Regions from separate parts of the Pseudonocardia sp. ICBG162 genome, predicted to be linked through region 3. Evidence: riboswitches for the same ligand, from Rfam matches in the RefSeq annotation. Region 3 holds a riboswitch; each other region holds the start of a gene.
What was found. A riboswitch is a leader RNA that binds a small molecule or an ion and turns the genes downstream of it on or off. The one in region 3 is predicted to bind S-adenosylmethionine.
Positions count from the first base shown of each region.

Region 1 (5,745 bases), on a different contig from region 3:
CCGGGTGCTCGAGCCGTGGCTGACGTTCCTGCGTGCGCTGCCGCCGCTGGCGTACTTCTTCCTGCTGGTGATCTGGTTGGGCATCGACGAGGCCCCGAAGGTCACCCTGCTGGCGCTCGCCGCGTTCCCGCCCGCCGCCGTCGCCACCACCGCCGCGGTCGCCGCCGCCCCGCTGGGGCTGGTCGAGGCCGCCCGCGCGCTCGGCGCCACCCGCGGCCAGGTCGTGCGGGACGTGATCGTCCCCTCGGCGCTGCCGGAGACCTTCACCGGCATCCGGCTGGCCGTCGGCATCGCCTACTCCTCGGTCGTCGCGGCCGAGCTGTTCAACGGCATCCCCGGCATCGGCGGGATGGTCAAGGACGCCAGCAACTACAACAACACCCCGGTCGTGCTCGTGGGCATCTTCGCGATCGGCATCTCCGGCCTGGTGATCGACGCGCTGCTGCGCGCCGTCGAGCGCCGCACCGTTCCGTGGAGGGGACGAGCATGACCATCCGCACCCGACTGACCTCGCTGTTCGTGGGCCTGCTGGCACTGACCGTCCTCGCGGGCTGCGCCGTCGGTCCCGCCGGGCAGGACTCCGGCAAGCCGACGATCCGGATCGCCTACCAGAGCTTCCCCAGCGGTGACCTGGTCGCCAAGCACAACCGGTGGCTGGAGGACGCGCTGCCGGATTGGAACGTGCAGTGGACGAAGTTCGACTCCGGCGCCGACATCAACACCGCGTTCGTCGCCGGTGAGCTCGACTTCGGCGCGATCGGGTCGAGCCCGGTCGCCCGCGGCCTGTCCGCCCCGCTGAACATCCCCTACCAGGTCGCGTTCGTGCTCGACGTCGCCGGCGACAACGAGGCGCTCGTCGCCCGCAACGCCACCGGCGTGACCGACGTGGCCGGGCTGCGCGGCAAGCGGATCGCCACCGCGTTCGCCTCGACCTCGCACTACAGCCTGCTCGCCGCCCTGGAGCGGGCCGGCCTCGCGCCCGCCGACGTGCAGCTGGTCGACCTGCAGCCGCAGGCCGCGCTGGCCGCGTGGGAGCGGGGCGACGTCGACGCCGTCTACACCTGGCTGCCGACCCTCGACGAGCTGCGCAAGACCGGTCGGACGCTGGTGACCAGCCGCGAGCTGGCCACCGCGGGCAAGCCGACCCTCGACCTGGGCGTGGTGTCGACGCCGTTCGCGCAGCAGCACCCCGAGGTCGTCGATGCCTGGCGCAAGGTGGAGGCCCGCGCCCTGGAGACCGTGCGCACCGACCCGCGGGCCGCGGCGCAGGCCGTCGCCGCCGAGATCGGCGCCACCCCCGAGGAGGCCGCGGCCCAGCTGAAGCAGGGCGTGTTCCTGTCCCCGCAGCAGCTGACCTCTGCCGAGTGGCTGGGCACCGACGGCGCCCCGGGCAACCTCGCCCAGAACCTGCAGAGCGCCGCGCAGTTCCTCGCCGGGCAGAAGCAGATCCCCGCCGCGCCGGACCTCGCGACCTTCCAGAAGGCGACCTACACGAAGGGGCTCCCGAATGTCCTCGCCGCAGGCTGACACCGACACCGACACCGGTGCGCGGACCGGCGCCGGGACACCCGCGATCGCGGCGGCCGGGCTCGGCCACTCCTACCCGGGCCGCCGGGAACGGGTGCAGGCACTCGGCCCGCTCGACCTGACCGTGCGGCCCGGCGAGTTCCTGGTGCTGGTCGGGGCGTCGGGCTGTGGCAAGTCGACGCTGCTGCGGCTGGTCGCCGGGTTCGAGCGGCCCACCGACGGCACCCTCGCCGTCGCCGGGCGGGCGCCCGAGCCGGGCGTCGGCGCGGGCGTGGTGTTCCAGCAGCCGCGGCTGTTCCCGTGGCGCACCGTCGGCGGCAACGTCGACCTCGCGCTGAAGTACGCCGGCGTCGCGCCGTCCGACCGGGCCGTCGCCCGCGACGGGCTGCTGGAGCGGGTCGGGCTCACCGGCGTCGCGGACCGGCGGATCTGGGAGATCTCCGGGGGCCAGCAGCAGCGGGTCGCCATCGCCCGGGCGCTCGCCGCCGACCGGGACCTGCTGCTGCTCGACGAGCCGTTCGGCGCGCTCGACGCGCTCACCCGCGAACGCCTGCAGGACGACGTGCGCCGGGTCAGCCACGAGACCGGCCGGACGAGCGTGTTCGTCACCCACTCCGCCGACGAGGCGGTGTTCCTCGGCTCCCGCGTCGTGGTGCTCACCGCCCGCCCCGGCCGGATCGCGCTGGACCTGCGGATCGACCTGCCGCGGTCCGGTGTGGACGCCGAGGCGCTGCGCGGCTCCCCGGAGTTCGCCGAGCTGCGGGCCCGGGTCGGGGCCGCGGTGAAGGAGGCCGCCGCCTGATCCCGGCCGCACGTCGTCGACGGGCCGTCCGCCCGCGCTCCCCACGAGCGGACGGCCCGTCCCGGCCCGTCCGCGGCCCCGGGCCCCCGGCCCGGGGCCGTGGGGGTTGACACCCGATCGGTACATCGGTTCCAGTTGTCGCAGTCCATCCAGAGCGGTCGAGAGTCCCGGCTCGTCGACGCCGCAGCAACCCGCCCCGTCACCGGGGCAGGGTGCTACCGCCGGGTCCGATGGGAGACCCCGATGGCCCACCGCCACGCGACGCCCCGGCCCGACTCCGGGCAGCGGGCCCGGATCCGGCTGCGCTGGGTCCGGCGCCGCCACGTCGACCTGTGCCGCACCGGCGCCGCGCTCTGTCGCTGACCTCTCCACCCGTGCCCCGCACCGGACCGCCCCCCCGACGTGGACGGCCGGTCCCCGCCTGCCCGAGGGCAGCGCCCGCACCCGAGAGGTCCCGACCGTGACCGCACCGCATCTCGTCCCGCCCACCGCCTCCGCACTGGAGGTCCGGTGGGTCGAGCACACCGACCCGCTCGTCCGCCCGCTGCCCACCGGGCCCGGCACCCGCCCCGACGGCGACGGCGCGGCCCCCGCCGCCCCGTCGGGGCCGGTGGTGCTGCTGCTCGACGGCGGCGACCCCGTCGCCGGGGGCACGTTCCGCCGGCGGGACTCCGACACCGCCGAGCTGACCCGGATCTGGACCGCCGCGTCGCACCGGCGCCGCGGCCTGGGCCGCCGGGTGCTGGTCGAGCTGGAGGACGCCGTCGCCGCCCGCGGCTACCGCCGCGTCTACCTGACGGCCGGGCCGCGCCGGCCCGAGGTCGGTGACCTGTGCCTGGCCGCCGGGTACACGGCGCTCTACGACCGCGCGCTGCCCGCGGGCCGGGTCCGGCGCCGCCCGTTCGAGAAGTACCTGCACGGCCGGTTCGCGTGACCGACCGGTCCTCAGCCGGCCGGGGGCGGATGGTCCCCGGCCGGCGAGAGCACCGCGGCCAGCGCGGCCGCGGCGGTCTCGACCAGGCGGGGGTCGGCGCCCGCCCGGGCCCGCAGGTGCAGCGGCTCGGACGGGGCTCCCGGCAGATCCGCGCACGGCTCGAGCCCCTCGGGTGCGTCGCCGAGCCCGGCGACGAGCGCGACGCCGAGCCCGCCGCGCACCGCGTTGAGCACGCCGGCCAGGTAGGCGGCCTCCCCGACGACGGTCGCGGCCATCCCGGCGGCCGACAGCGTCTGCAGGGCGCGGCGACGGATGGTGCACGGCGAGTCGATCACGACCAGTGGGACGGGGCCGTCCGCGGGGCGCCGCCAGCCCGGCGCCGCGTACCAGGTCAGCGGGATCGCCCCGGCGGCGACACCGGGCCCGTCGACCACGTCGCCGATGTACATCGCGAGGTCCAGCGTCCCGCGGTCCACGGCGTCGTTGAGCCGGCTGGAGCGGTCCAGCCGGAAACGCACCGCGGTCCCCGGGAACACGTCCTGCAGCCGCTCCATGACACGGGGCAGCAGCTCGTCCGCGGCGTGCTCGGTGGAGCCAAGCACCAGCGACTCACGGGTGTCGCCGACACCGAGGCGGCGCAGCGCGTCGTCGTGGGCGGCCAGGATCCGGCGGGCCTCGCCGAGCAGCGCCTCGCCCTCCGCGGTGAACCGGCTGACCCGGCCGTCCTTGCGGACCAGCGGGCGGCCGACGGCCTTCTCCAGGCGCCGCACGTGCTGGCTGACCGCGGACTGCGACAGCATCAGGGCCTGCGCCGCGCGGTGGAACCCGCCCTGGTCGGCGACGGCGACGATGCTCCGCAGCGCGGTGATGTCGAGGACGGCGGGCACGGGCCCGAGGCTACCGAGAACGATCGCGGATCGCGATCGGTTGTGATGCGCTTTCGTCGTTGGACCGGGCGCCCGCGACCGTCTCTGATGGTGGGCATGACCCGCCCGCGCCCCGTGACCCCCGGCCGGCACGTGCCGGCCGCCGTCGCGCGCCGGGCGGCCGGGCTCACGCGTCGCCGGGTCGTCGACCACGGCACGGTCTGCTCCGCGGCCTGTCCGGCCCGCTGAACCACGGGTCCACCGCGGCCCGTACCCGTGCGGCTCCGTCCGCCCTCCGCCGGTTCCCGCGCCGAGCGGCGCATCCCGGCGTCCCCCGAGAAAGAGATGAGTTCCCCATGACTGCAGTCGGCACGACCCCGGTCCTCGCCTCCTGGACCGAGCCCGAGGGCATCCGCCCGCGCGGCACCGTCGTCGTCGTCCCGGGCCGCGGCGAGCACGCCGCGGTCTACGAGCGGTTCGGCAGGCGGATCGCCGCCGACGGCTACCGCGTGTGGGCCGTCAGCGACCCCACCGTCGACGCCGCCCGCGCCGCCGGGCAGATCCGTTCGCTACTCGACCGCACCCCGTCCGAGGAGCCGGGCGAGGCCGGGCCGCCACCGCGAGTGCTGGTGGGCTCCGACACCGGTGCGCTGTTCGCGGCCGGGCTGGTCGCCGACGGCGGCGCGGGCATCGACGGACTGGTGCTGGCCGGGCTCCCCCTGCGCGCCGCGCCCGGCGCACCGGACTGGGCCGAGGAGCTCGCACTGCGCACGTCCTGCCCGACCCACCGCGGCCGCCTCGATGCCGACGACACCGTCCGTCGCGGCACACTGACCGGCCCGCTGCCCGTCGGCTGGGTCGAGCGGGCCCGTCCCTCCGCGATCGGGGTGCCGGTGCTCGGCCTGCACGGCGCCGACGACGCGGTCAGCCCGCTCGCCACGGTCCGCGACTTCTACGCGGCCCTCCCGGCCGGGGAGCTGGTCGGCGTCGCCGGCGGGGCGCACGACGCCCTCAACGACGCCACCCACCGCACCGCCGCCGCCACCGCGGTGCTGTTCCTGGAGCGGCTGCGCGCCGGGTCGCGGCTGGCCCGCGTCGAGGTCCCGGCGGTGCCGCGGTGACCCGCTACGTCGTCGTCGGAGCCGGCGCGGTCGGCGCCACGCTCGCCGCCGAGTTGCACCTCGCCGGGCGGGAGGTCGTGCTCGTCGCCCGCGGTGCGCACCTCGACGCGCTCCGCGGTGGCCTGCGCTACCTGCGTCCGGAGGGGGAGCAGCGGGTCGCGGTGCCTGCCGCCGCGCAGGACGAGGTGGCGCTGCGCCCCGAGGACGTGCTGCTGCTGGCGACGAAGGCCCAGGATGCCGACGCGGCTCTGGCCACCTGGGCCGCGCGCCCGGTGGCCGGTCGCACCGCCGCGGCGGCGCTGCCGGTCGTCGTACTGCAGAACGGCCTGGACACCGAACGGGCGGCGCTGCGCCGCTTCGCGACCGTCTACGGCGCCGTCGTGTGGTCGCCGACCACCTACGTCACCCCCGGCGAGGTCGTGTCGCCCGGGGCACCCGCGGCCGGGCTGGTGTGGCTCGGTCGGTTCCCCGCGGGCCGCGACGCGCGCGCCGGGG
Region 1 covers NZ_JAHLJD010000017.1:426,241-431,985, reverse strand. Annotated here, with positions in the region: gene KPL60_RS16100 (ABC transporter permease) at 1-490, shown strand, start outside; gene KPL60_RS16095 (ABC transporter substrate-binding protein) at 487-1,527, shown strand; gene KPL60_RS16090 (ABC transporter ATP-binding protein) at 1,508-2,329, shown strand; SAM riboswitch class I at 2,472-2,579, shown strand; gene KPL60_RS16085 (GNAT family N-acetyltransferase) at 2,790-3,263, shown strand; gene KPL60_RS16080 (LysR substrate-binding domain-containing protein) at 3,275-4,150, opposite strand; gene KPL60_RS33810 (hypothetical protein) at 4,247-4,378, shown strand; gene KPL60_RS16075 (alpha/beta hydrolase) at 4,486-5,250, shown strand; gene KPL60_RS34705 (rhodanese-like domain-containing protein) at 5,247-5,745, shown strand, end outside.
Region 1: it holds a riboswitch for S-adenosylmethionine, as region 3 does, so the genes downstream of both, KPL60_RS16085 (GNAT family N-acetyltransferase) here and thrC (threonine synthase) in region 3, are expected to answer to the same signal.

Region 2 (5,745 bases), on a different contig from region 3:
CCCTGCTTGCAGCCGGCGAGGTAGCCGGGCAGCGCCGCGGGGAGCAGGACGTAGCGGGCCATCCGGTAGCCCGTCGCGCCCAGGACCTGGCCGGCCCGGGGCAGGATCGGCGGCACCTGGTCGATGCCCGCGACCAGGCCGTTCGCGATCGAGGGCACCGAGCCGAGCAGGACGACGAAGAAGATCGTGGTGTTGGTCAGCCCGAACCACAGCACCGCGGCCGGCACCCAGGCCACCGACGGCAGCGACTGGAGACCGGTGAGCAGCGGCCCGATCGCGGCACGGACCAGCGGCACCTTGGCGACGACGACGCCGAGCGGGGTGGCGATCACCAGGGCGAGCAGGAAGCCGAGCGCGGCCCGGCTGATCGAGGTCCACAGGATCGACCAGATCTCGCCGCTGACGACGGTCTCGCCGAACGCCTCGGCCACCGCGCCCGGGGCGGGCAGCCGGTACTCGGGCGTGACCGCCGAGGCCCAGACGATCTGCCAGACCACCACGATCGCCACGAGCGCGACGATCGGCGGCAGCCAGGTCCGCAGGAACCGCTGCCACCACGGCGTCGTCCGCTCGACGGGGGTGTCGAGCGCGTCGAGCCCGGCGACGGCGGCCGCGGAGTCGCGGTCGTCGTCGACGACGGTCATCGAGGACTCCTCACGCGGCATGGCTGGTGATCACCGCCCGCAGCCGTCCGGTGATGTCGTCGTGCAGCTCGGCCTGGGCCTCGGCGTCGTGACCGCCGGCGGGCACCGTCCACTCGCGGACGACGGTCCCCGGCCGCGACGACAGCAGCACGACCCGCTCGGCCAGCCGGACGGCCTCGCGGACGTCGTGGGTGACGAACACGATCGTCGTCCCGGTGGCCCGCCAGACCCGCAGCAGCTCGCCCTGCAGGACGTCGCGGGTGATGGCGTCGAGCGCGGCGAACGGCTCGTCCATCAGCAGGAGCCCCCCGGCGCCGTGGGTGTCGCCGAGGCCGGTGGCCGCGGCCAGGGCACGGGCCAGCGACACGCGCTGGCGCATGCCGCCGGACAGCTCGTGCGGACGCTTGTCGCCCAGGCCCTCCAGCCGTACCAGGGTGAGCAGCTCCTCGGCCCGCTCACGCCGGGCCGACCGGCCGTGCCCGGCGAGCTTGAGGGGCAGCTCGACGTTGCGCAGCGCGGTCAGCCACGGCATGAGCGCGGCCTCCTGGAACATGAACGACGGCCGCGCCGACCCGACCCGGACCGCGCCCGCGGTGGGCTCGTCGAGCCCGGCGAGCAGGTTCAGCAGCGTCGACTTGCCGCAGCCGGACGCGCCGAGCACGCAGAGGAACTCGCCGTCGCCGACCCGCAGGTCGATCCCGTTGAGCGCGGTCACGGCCCCGGTGCCGGTGCCGAAGGTCTTGGCGACCCCGGACAGCTCCACGGCGGTGCCGCGGGTCCTCGGGCGCCGGGTGGTCAGGTCGACGGTCATCGGTGGTTCCCCTCGTCGATCGGAAAGGTCAGTTCGCGGCGGCGAGACCGGCCGGGTCCACGGCGGCCTCCCCGGAGCTGGTCCGGACCGCGTCGACCGCGGCCGGGTCGAGGAAGCCGGTCAGGTTGGCCTCGCTCTTCGCGATGCCCGCCGTGACCGAGTCCTTGGCCAGCTGCGGGAAGGTCGAGGCGAGCGGATCGGAGTCGAAGGACAGCTCGGTGAAGGCGCGGTCGAGGATGTTCGCCGCCAGCGGCTTGCCGGTAATCTCGCCGATCGCCTCGTTGGAGACGGTCTTCGCCTCGGCGGGGTTGTCGCGGATGAGCGCGATGGCCTTCTGCTCGCCCCGCAGGATCGCCTCGACGGTCTGCGGGTGCTGCTGGAGGAACTCGGTCCGGACGATGACGACGGTCGTCGGGAACTTCCCGCCGGGCCACAGGGACTTCTCGTCGACCAGGACCTTCGCCCCGGCGTCGACCAGGCGCGAGCTCCACGGCTCGGGCAGCCAGCCGCCGGCGACCTTGCCCTGCTTGAACAGGTCGAGGGTCTGCGGGTTCTCGATGTTCTGCACGGTCACCGCGGCCGGGCCCTGCCCGATCGGGAGCTTGTTCTCCGACAGCCAGGTCTTCAGCGCGATGTCCTGGGTGTTGCCCAGCTGCGGCGTCGCGATGATCTTGCCCTTGAGCTGCTCGGGGGAGGTGATGTCCGGGCTGGTCACCAGCTGGGCGCCGGCCGAGGTGGATCCCGCGACGAGGCGCACGGCCTCGCCGTTCGACTTGGTGAAGGCGTTGATCGCCGGGCCGGAACCGATGAACGCGACGTCGATCGAGCCGCCGAGCAGGGCGTTGACCTGGTCCGGGCCGGCGTTGAACGTCTGGGTGGTGAGCTTCGTGTTCCCCAGCTCGGCGGCGAACAGGCCCTGCTTCACCCCGACCAGCGCGGGGGCGTGGGTGATGTTCGGGAAGTAGCCGAGGCGGACCTCGGTCGCGGGGGAGGTGGCTCCCGCGGCGGTGGTGCTCTCGTCGGCGCGGGAGCAGCCGGCCAGCAGCCCGAGCGCGGTGAGCAGCGCGAGCAGGACGGCGGCGGTGCGCGCCCGGGATCCGGGACGCAGGACGTGCGGGGACATCGCGGGACGGGGTCCTTCCGTGGGGGCGGCGGGCGGTCGGGACGACCGCTGCGCGCCGGGGCCGGCCGGCCCTGGGAGGGCGTGCCGGGGTACGGGACGGGTGGCGGGCCGGAGTGGTGTCCGGCGGGCGGTTCCCGGTCCGGCGGGTGCCTCGCACGCCGGGGGCGTGGCGTTACGGCCCGCGGGACGGGAGACCGGTCAGCGACAGAGTTCGCTGTAGGCGGGCGCGCGCCGGCTCGGCCAGAACGGCTCGAGGCCGGTAGGGCGCAGGGGCACAGCGCGCCACGCCGTGCGCGCCTGCCGCTGGGTGACGGGGGCCGTCGCGTCCCCCACGAGCCGTGCGGGGCGCGAGGGCCGCCGCTGGCTCATCGTCACCCGACCAGGGTGCGCGGTGGTCACCTCTCCGGACAACCCGGCGTCCACCAACCAGGAACACGGTCAGCGTGTCCGGACATCTTCCCTGGCATCCGGGTGGCGGTTCCGCAGGTCGGGAGACTTGCTGCGGCGCAGGTCACTCGACTGTGATGCGGGTTGACACCGTCGGGCACCGGAAACCTACAGTCGGATCGCACACCATCCGGAGCGGCCGAGAGACCCGGCTCGACGACGCCGCAGCAACCCCCCGCAGCACGCGGGAGCGGGTGCTCCAGCCGGGTTCGATGGAGGAACCCATGCGCACGGTCGCCGAGCAGGTGCGTGCCGCGCACCATCCCCGGTACCGCCGCCACGTCGACCTGATGCGGGTCGCGGGCGCCACCTGTCGGGCCTGACCGGCGTCCCGCCGGGCGCCCCGCCCACCCCGTCCCGGCCGTCCACGACGGCCACCCGTCCCGGCCGCCGCGTCCCGCGGGCCGCCCCGACGTCCTTGTCGTCCCGTCGTGCCCCCGTGCGACGAGAAAGCGATGCCGTATGTCCACATCGGACACCACCACCGGCGACGGCCCTCTGCACCTGGCCGTCGCGCTCGAGGGTGCCGGCTGGCACCCCGCCGCCTGGCGCGAGCCCGGCGCCCGCCCCGGCGAGCTGTTCACCGCCCGCTACTGGACCGACCTGGCCCGCACCGCCGAGCGCGGGCTGCTGGACCTGCTCACGATCGAGGACGCACTCGGGCTGCAGTCCGGGGACCACCTGAGCGGCGCCGACCGGCGCACCGACCGGGTGCAGGGCCGGCTCGACGCCTCCCTCGTCGCCGCCTTCCTCGCGCCGCTGACCTCACGGATCGGGCTGGTCCCGACCGTCACCACCACCCACACCGAGCCGTTCCACGTCGCGTCGGCGCTGTCCACCCTCGACCACGACAGCCGCGGCCGCGCCGGCTGGCGGGTGCAGACCTCGGTGCGCGCCGACGAGGCCGCCCACTTCGGCCGCCGCACCGTCCCCGGCCTGCGCCGCGCCGACCTCGACACCCCGGCCGCCCGTGAGCTCGTCGCCGAGCTGTTCGGCGAGGCCGCCGACGCCGTCGAGGTGGTGCGCAGGCTCTGGGACTCCTGGGAGGACGACGCCGAGATCCGCGACGCCCTGACCGGGCGCTTCGTCGACCGGGACAAGCTGCACCGGGTCGACTTCGCCGGGGAGCACTTCGGCGTCGCCGGGCCGTCGATCGTGCCGCGCCCGCCGCAGGGCCAGCCGCTGGTCGTCTCGCTGGCCCACGGCTACGCCCCGGCGCTGCTCGCCGCCCGGGTCGGCGACGTCGTGTTCACCACCCCGCACGACGCCGACGACGCCGCCCGCATCGTCGCCCAGGTCCGGGCCGCCGAGGCCGCCGTGGGCCGCACCGCACCGCCGCTGCGGATCCTCGGCGACGTCGTCGTGGTCCTCGAGGCGACCGAACGCGCCGCCCGCGACCGGCTCGCCCGCCTCGACGCCCTCGACCCGATCTCCTCCGACGCCGTCGTCCTCGCCACCACCCCGACCGGGTTCGCCGACACCCTGCTGTCCTGGCGCCGTGCCGGCCTCGACGGCTACCGCCTGCGCCCGGCCGTCCTCCCGACCGACCTCGACGCGGTCGTCGACGGCCTGGTGCCCGAGCTGCAGGCCCGCGGCGCCTTCCGCACCACCTACGGCGAGACCACCCTGCGCGCGCGCTTCGGCCTGACCCGCCCGGTCAGCCGCTACGCCCCGGGAGCGGATCCCACCGCCGTACCGACCCTCTCCGGAGCGACCGCATGACCAGGACCGGCAGGAAGCAGATCGTGCTCGGCGCCTACTTCCCGGGCGTCAACCACGACACCGTCTGGAGCGACCCCGCCTCCGGCAGCCACATCGACTGGGAGTCCTTCGAGCACTGGGCGCGCACCGCCGAGCGCGGGAGGCTCGACCTGCTTTTCCTCGCCGAGGGGCTGCGGCTGCGCACCCGCGGCGGTGAGGTGTTCGACTCCGACGTCGTCGGGCGCCCGGACACCTTCACCGTGCTCGCCGCGCTGGCCGCGGTCACCGAGCACATCGGGCTGGCCGGGACGATCAACTCCACCTTCAACGAGCCCTACGAGCTGGCCCGCAAGTTCGCCACGCTCGACCTGCTCTCCGGCGGCCGGGCCGCGTGGAACGTCGTGACCAGCTCCGACGCCCCCACCGGCGAGAACTTCCGCCGCGGCGCGTTCCTCGGCCACCACCAGCGCTACGAGCGCGCGGGGGAGACCCTCGCCGCGGTCCGCGCGCTGTGGGACTCCTGGGGCTCCGACGCCGTCGTCGCCGACCCCGCGTCGGGCACCTTCCTGCGCGACGGCCACGTCGGCGACTTCGCGGTCTCGGGCAACCAGTTCGACATCGCCGGGCGCTTCACCACCCCGCGCAGCCCGCAGGGCCACCCGGTGGTGCTGCAGGCCGGGGAGTCCCCGGCCGGGCGCGACTTCGCCGCCGCGTCCGCCGACGCGATCTTCTCCCGCTACCAGAAGTTCGACGAGGCCCGCGCCTTCTACGACGACGTCAAGGCCCGCGTCCGGAAGGCCGGCCGCGACCCCGACGAGGTGCGGATCCTGCCCAGCGCGGGCGTCGTCCTCGGCGACACCGACGCCGAGGCCCGCGAACGGCACGCCCACATCCACGACCAGCAGGTCGACCCGTGGACCTCGATCGTGCTCGCCGAGATGGTGTGGAACCGGGACCTGTCCGCCTACGACCCGGACGGCCCGCTGCCCGACGTCGACCCCACCCCCGACGCCCCGAAG
Region 2 covers NZ_JAHLJD010000017.1:385,836-391,580, reverse strand. Annotated here, with positions in the region: gene KPL60_RS15915 (ABC transporter permease) at 1-665, opposite strand, end outside; gene KPL60_RS15910 (ABC transporter ATP-binding protein) at 655-1,455, opposite strand; gene KPL60_RS15905 (ABC transporter substrate-binding protein) at 1,484-2,578, opposite strand; SAM riboswitch class I at 3,149-3,244, shown strand; gene KPL60_RS35130 (putative leader peptide) at 3,250-3,348, shown strand; gene KPL60_RS15900 (LLM class flavin-dependent oxidoreductase) at 3,488-4,747, shown strand; gene KPL60_RS15895 (NtaA/DmoA family FMN-dependent monooxygenase) at 4,744-5,745, shown strand, end outside.
Region 2: it holds a riboswitch for S-adenosylmethionine, as region 3 does, so the genes downstream of both, KPL60_RS35130 (putative leader peptide) here and thrC (threonine synthase) in region 3, are expected to answer to the same signal.

Region 3 (5,745 bases):
GGGTGCTCAGGGCACTCGGGGCTCGGGGCACTGGGACCCATCGTCCCATGTCGGGCCGGGCGACCGCCGTGGTGGCACCGCAGGTCGTCACACGCCGTTCACGCGCGGGCTCCCGGCGTTGCCGCCCCCGGCCCGGGGCGCGCACGATCGGGTCCGCCCCACGCCGCCCGACGCAGGAGGATCACCGTGTTCGTCAGCCCCCTCACCCCGCTCGACCGGCTCGGCGCCGCCCGCATCGTGCTGGCCCAGAAGAAGCGGCTCGGCCTGCGCTGGGACGCGGTCGCCGAGGCCGTCGGCGCGTCCCTCGAATGGTCCACCTCGGCCCTGCTGGGCCAGCAGACGATGACCCGCGAGCAGGCCGAGGCCGCCGGGAACCTGCTGGACCTCGACGCCGACGTCGTCGACGCCCTCACCCTCCCGCCGGTCCGCGGCGCGGCCGCGGTGGACCTCACCGACCCGCTGGTCTACCGCCTCTCGGAGATGGTGCAGGTCTACGGGACGACGATCTCCGAGCTCGTCCGCGAGGAGTTCGGCGACGGCATCGTGTCCGCGATCGACTTCGAGCTCGACCTCGCGCGGGTGCCCGACCCGAAGGGCGACCGGGCCGTGATCACGCTGAACGGGAAGTTCCTGCCCTACCGCGTCTGGTGACCCGGCACAGGGCGCGACGACGCCGCTGGTAACCTTGTGCGTCGAGCGCTCGGCGTGCTCGCCCGAAACGGCCTGGACCCTCTCTCCAGTGATGCTGTTCGGTGCCGCCGGAGCGGACCCGGACGAGAACACTCACCAGCCGACCAGCAGGCAGGAAGACCAGAGGCAGACGTGGCCAACATCAAGTCGCAGATCAAGCGAGTCAAGACCAACGAGAAGCGCCGGCAGCGCAACAAGTCGGTGAAGTCGTCGGTCAAGACCGCGATCCGCCACTTCCGCGAGGCCGCCGACTCCGGCGCCGACAACGTCGTGGAGCTGCAGCGCAAGGCGGCCAAGGCCCTCGACAAGGCGGCCGGCAAGGGCGTCATCCACCGGAACCAGGCGGCGAACCGCAAGTCGGCCCTGGCCAAGCGTCTCAACGACGTCCAGGCCTGAGCCACCCCGGTTCTTCCGACGACGGCGCCGCCCCACCCGGGCGGCGCCGTCGTCGTGATTCCGGGCCCGCCCGGGGTCGCGCCGTCGGTGCGCTCCGTAGTCCGGCCGGGTCAGCGCGGGGTGCGCGCGGAGACGACGGCCAGTACGGCCCGCTCCAACGCGTACCCGGCGTCCGCGGCGACACCCTTGACGTCGGCGTTCACCCGCGCCGTCGCCGCGATGGCGACGGCGAGCTGCTCCGGGCGCCACTGCCGGACCGTCTGCTGCGCCTTGCGGATCTTCCAGGGCGGCATGCCCAGCTCCCCGGCCATCCGGTTCGGGTCGCCCCGCCCGGCCGAGCCGACCTTGGCCAGGGTGCGCACCGAGTCCGCGAGCGCGTCGGCGATCAGCACGTGCGGGACACCGAGCACCAGCGCCCACCGCAGCGCCTCCATCGCCGCCCGCCGGTCCCCCGCGACCGCCGCGTCGGCCACCGCGAAGCCCGAGGACTCCGCCCGGCCGCGGTGGTAGCGCCGCACCCCGGCCTCGTCCACGGAGCCACCGGTGTCCGCGACGAGCTGCCCGGCCGCGGCCGCCAGCTCCCGCAGGTCCGACCCGACCGCCTCGACCAGGACCGCGAGCGCCCCGGGCGTGATCGTGCCGCCGTGGCGGCGGACCTCGTCGCGCACGAAGTCCGACCGCTCGTCGGCGCGGGTGATGCGGTTGCAGGTGACCGTGTGGGCCCCGGCCTTGCGCATCAGGTCCAGGACCGCCTTGCCCTTCGCTCCCCCGGCGTGCTGGACCACGAGCACGATCCCGTCGGCCGGGTCCTTCACGTAGTCGGCGATGGCGGCGGTCATGTCCTTGTTCGCGTCCTGACCGTGGGTGAGCACGATCACCCTGCCCTCCGCGAAGAGCGAGGGGCTGAGGTGCCCGGCGAGCTCGCCGGGTGCCACCTCGGAGGTGCGGAAGCGGCGCAGCTCGGTCTCCGGATCGCGCTGCCGGGCGCGCCGGACCAGGTCGGACACCGCCCGCTCGGCCAGGAACTCCTCGTCCCCGACGACCAGCTGCAGCGGGCCCGGTTCGCTCGTGCTGCTCACACCCCCATGGTGGCCCACACCCCCGACAACGGGTGAGCCGCGTCCCGACCGGAGGACGTCGTCTGGCGGTGGGGTGCCCCGCTCGCGTACGGTCGTCGTCGATTCCGGCGCCCGGCGTCCGGAGCACCACAACCGCATATGGCTCATCCAGAGGGGCAGAGGGAACGGCCCGTTGAAGCCCCGGCAACCGGCGTCGCACGACGATCCGCCCAGACCTGCGCATCCCGCGTGGTGAGGACGTCGACGAACACGGTGCCAATTCCGGCCCGCCACGTCCGGCGGGACAGATGAGGAGATCTCGTGACTCTCACTGCTGCGCCCGAAACCACCTCCGCCTACGACCTCGGTTCCGCGCGCGCTCTCGCGTGCCGCGAGTGCCGCCACGAGATCCCGCTCGCCGCGGAGTTCGCGTGTCCGCGCTGTTTCGGCCCCCTCGAGGTCGCCTACGAGTTCCCGAAGGTCACCCGCGCCTCCATCGAGGCCGGGCCGAAGTCGATCTGGCGCTACAAGGACCTGCTGCCGGTCCCGTCGACCGTCGAGCAGCACGCGAACACCGAGCCCGGCCTGACCCGGCTGATCGAGGCCGACAACCTGGCCCGCGCGCTCGGCGTCCGCAAGATCTGGATCAAGGACGACACGGGCAACCCGACGCACTCGTTCAAGGACCGCGTCGTCGCCGTCGCGCTCGCCGCCGCCCGTGAGCTCGGCTTCTCGGTGCTGTGCTGCCCCTCGACGGGCAACCTGGCCAACGCCGTCGCCGCCGCGGCCGCCCGCGCCGGCTGGGACTCGGTCGTGCTGATCCCGTCCTCGCTGGAGCAGGCGAAGATCGTCACCACCGCCGTCTACGGCGGCACCCTGCTCGCCGTCGACGGCAACTACGACGACGTCAACCGGCTCGCCACCGAGCTGGCCGCCGAGCACGAGGACTGGGCGTTCGTGAACGTCAACGTCCGGCCGTACTACGCCGAGGGCTCGAAGACCCTGGGCTACGAGGTCGCCGAGCAGCTCGGCTGGCGGCTCCCGCAGCAGGTCGTCGTCCCGGTCGCGTCCGGCTCCCAGCTCACCAAGATCGACAAGGGGTTCACCGAGCTCGGCACCCTGGGTCTGGTCGAGCCCACCCCGTACACCGTGTTCGGTGCCCAGGCCACCGGCTGCTCGCCGGTCGCGCGGGCCTTCGAGGCCGGCCACGACGTGATCCAGCCGCAGAAGCCGGACACCATCGCGCGCTCGCTGGCGATCGGGAACCCGGCCGACGGCCCGTACGTCCTCGACTCGGTGCGCCGCACCGGCGGCTCGGTCGGCCACGTCTCCGACGAGGAGGTCGTCGCCGGCATCCGGCTCCTGGCCCGCACCGAGGGTGTGTTCGCCGAGACCGCGGGCGGGGTCACCATCGCGACCACCAAGAAGCTGCTCGAGGCCGGGGCGCTCGACCCCGACGCCGAGACCGTCCTCATGATCACCGGCGACGGCCTCAAGACCCTCGACGCCGTCTCCGGCGAGGTCGGCCCGACGGCGACCGTGCCGTCGACGTCCGCCGCGGTCCGCGAGGCGCTGGCGAACCTGGGCTGACCGGCCCCGCCGGCCGGGCGCCGGACGGGGGTCGCCCCGCGCGACCACCGTCAGCCCGGCCGGGTCGTCGCCGGTCAGGGCCAGGTCACCGGACCGGTCGGTGCGGGCGACGACGATCCCCGACCCGGCCAGCCGGTCCACCAGCTCCGGGTTGGGGTGCCGGTAGCTGTTGCCGTTGCCGACGCTGATCACCGCCGCCCGCGGCGCGACGGCCGTGATCAGCCGCGGGACCACCTTGCGGGACCCGTGGTGGGGCATCTTCAGCACGTCCGCCCGCAGGTCGGCACCGGAGTCGATCAGGTCGTCCTGGGCGACCAGCTCGGCGTCGCCGGTCAGCAGGATCGTCGCGGCCGGGGTGGTCGCGCGCAGCAGCAGCGAGATGTCGTTGACCGCCGTCCCGTCGCTGCCGTCGACCGTCAGGGGCGGGTGGACCGGGCCGAGGACCTGCAGGCGCAGCTCCGGCCAGCCCAGCTCCATCCCGCGCGCGAGCCCCACCACCGGGGCACCGGCCTCCTCGGCGCGCCGGGTGATGTCGCGCAGCCCGGACGCCGGTTCCCGTACCGGCCCGACGGCGATGCCGCCCGCGGCGCGGCCACGCAGCGCGCCGGCGAGGCCGCCGTCGTGGTCGGCGTGGAAGTGGGTGATCACCACGAGCTCCAGGACCCGGACGCCGAGCCGGTCCAGGCAGGTGTCGACGGCGTCGTCGGTCGGCCCGGTGTCGACCAGGACGGCGTGCCCGGGGGTACCGGTGGCGAGGACGAGCGCGTCGCCCTGACCGACGTCGCAGGCCACCATCCGCCATCCGGCGGGCGGCCAGCCGGGCGGTGCGAACCGGGTCGGGACGAGGACGACGAGCAGCCCGACCAGCAGGGCCAGCAACAGCGCCCGCAGCCGGGGCACCCGGCCCATCGCCAGCAGCACGACCAGCACCCCGGTGAGCAGCAGCGCGCCGCCCGCCCCCGCGGGCCACGGCACGGTGGCACCGGGCACCGCGGCGGCCCGGTCCCCGACCACCACCAGCCACCACACGAACGGTCCCGCCAGCCAGGCGCAGCACCACGCGGCGGCCGGGCTCACCGCGGACAGCACCGCGCCGAGCACGCCCAGCACCGTCGCGGGGGCGACGGCGGGCGCGGCGAGCAGGTTCGCCACCACGGTGACCAGCCCGACTCCCCCGTTGAGCCCGGCGATCACCGGCGCGGTGGCCAGGGCCGCGGCGACCGGGACGACCAATGCCTCGGCCGGTCCGGACGGCAGCCCGCGCCGTCGCAGCGCCGCCGTCCAGCCCGGACCGAGCAGCACCAGTGCGCCGGTGGCGACGACGGAGAGCACGAACCCGGCGTCGACGGCCAGGGCGGGGGCGGCCAGCAGCAGGCCGAGCACGGCCACCGCCAGCGCGGGCACCGCCGATCGGGCCCGGCCGGCCGCGAACGCGATCAGCACCACCCCGCCCATGACCGCCGCCCGCAGTACCGACGGTGACGGCCGGGCCAGCACGACGAACCCGACCAGGGCGAGCATCGCCGCCGCGGCCGCGATCCGCGGGTCGGTCCGGAACAGGCGCAGGAGGAGCAGCACCGCCCCGGTGATGATCGCGACGTTGGCCCCGGAGACGGCGGTGAGGTGCGCGAGCCCGGCGGTGCGGAAGTCCTGCTCGGTCTCGGCGAGCTGGGCGCGGGTGTCCCCGATCGCGAGCCCGGGCAGCAGTCCCGCGGGTGCCTCGGGCAGCGCGGAGACCGCCGCGTCGCGCAGGCCGTCGCGCAGCGCCCCGGCACCGGTCTGCCACCAGGGCGGCGCGGTCACGTCCTGCGGCGCACCCCGGACCTTCAGCACGGCGACCGTGAGGTCGGGGCGCTGTGCGGGCATGAGCAGCCCGGCGGCGGAGACCTCCTGGCCGGGGAGCAGCCCGGTCCAGCTCGCCGCCGGGGCCAGGAGCAGGAGCTTCCCGCCGGTGGTCGCCCGGTCCCCGCCGACGGTGGCCGTGACGAGCTCGGTGGGTACCAGCGCCATC
Region 3 covers NZ_JAHLJD010000013.1:1,856,734-1,862,478, forward strand. Annotated here, with positions in the region: gene cynS (cyanase) at 187-651, shown strand; gene rpsT (30S ribosomal protein S20) at 823-1,086, shown strand; gene holA (DNA polymerase III subunit delta) at 1,197-2,165, opposite strand; SAM riboswitch class I at 2,306-2,459, shown strand; gene thrC (threonine synthase) at 2,466-3,734, shown strand; partial or broken gene KPL60_RS11705 (ComEC/Rec2 family competence protein) at 3,975-5,744, opposite strand.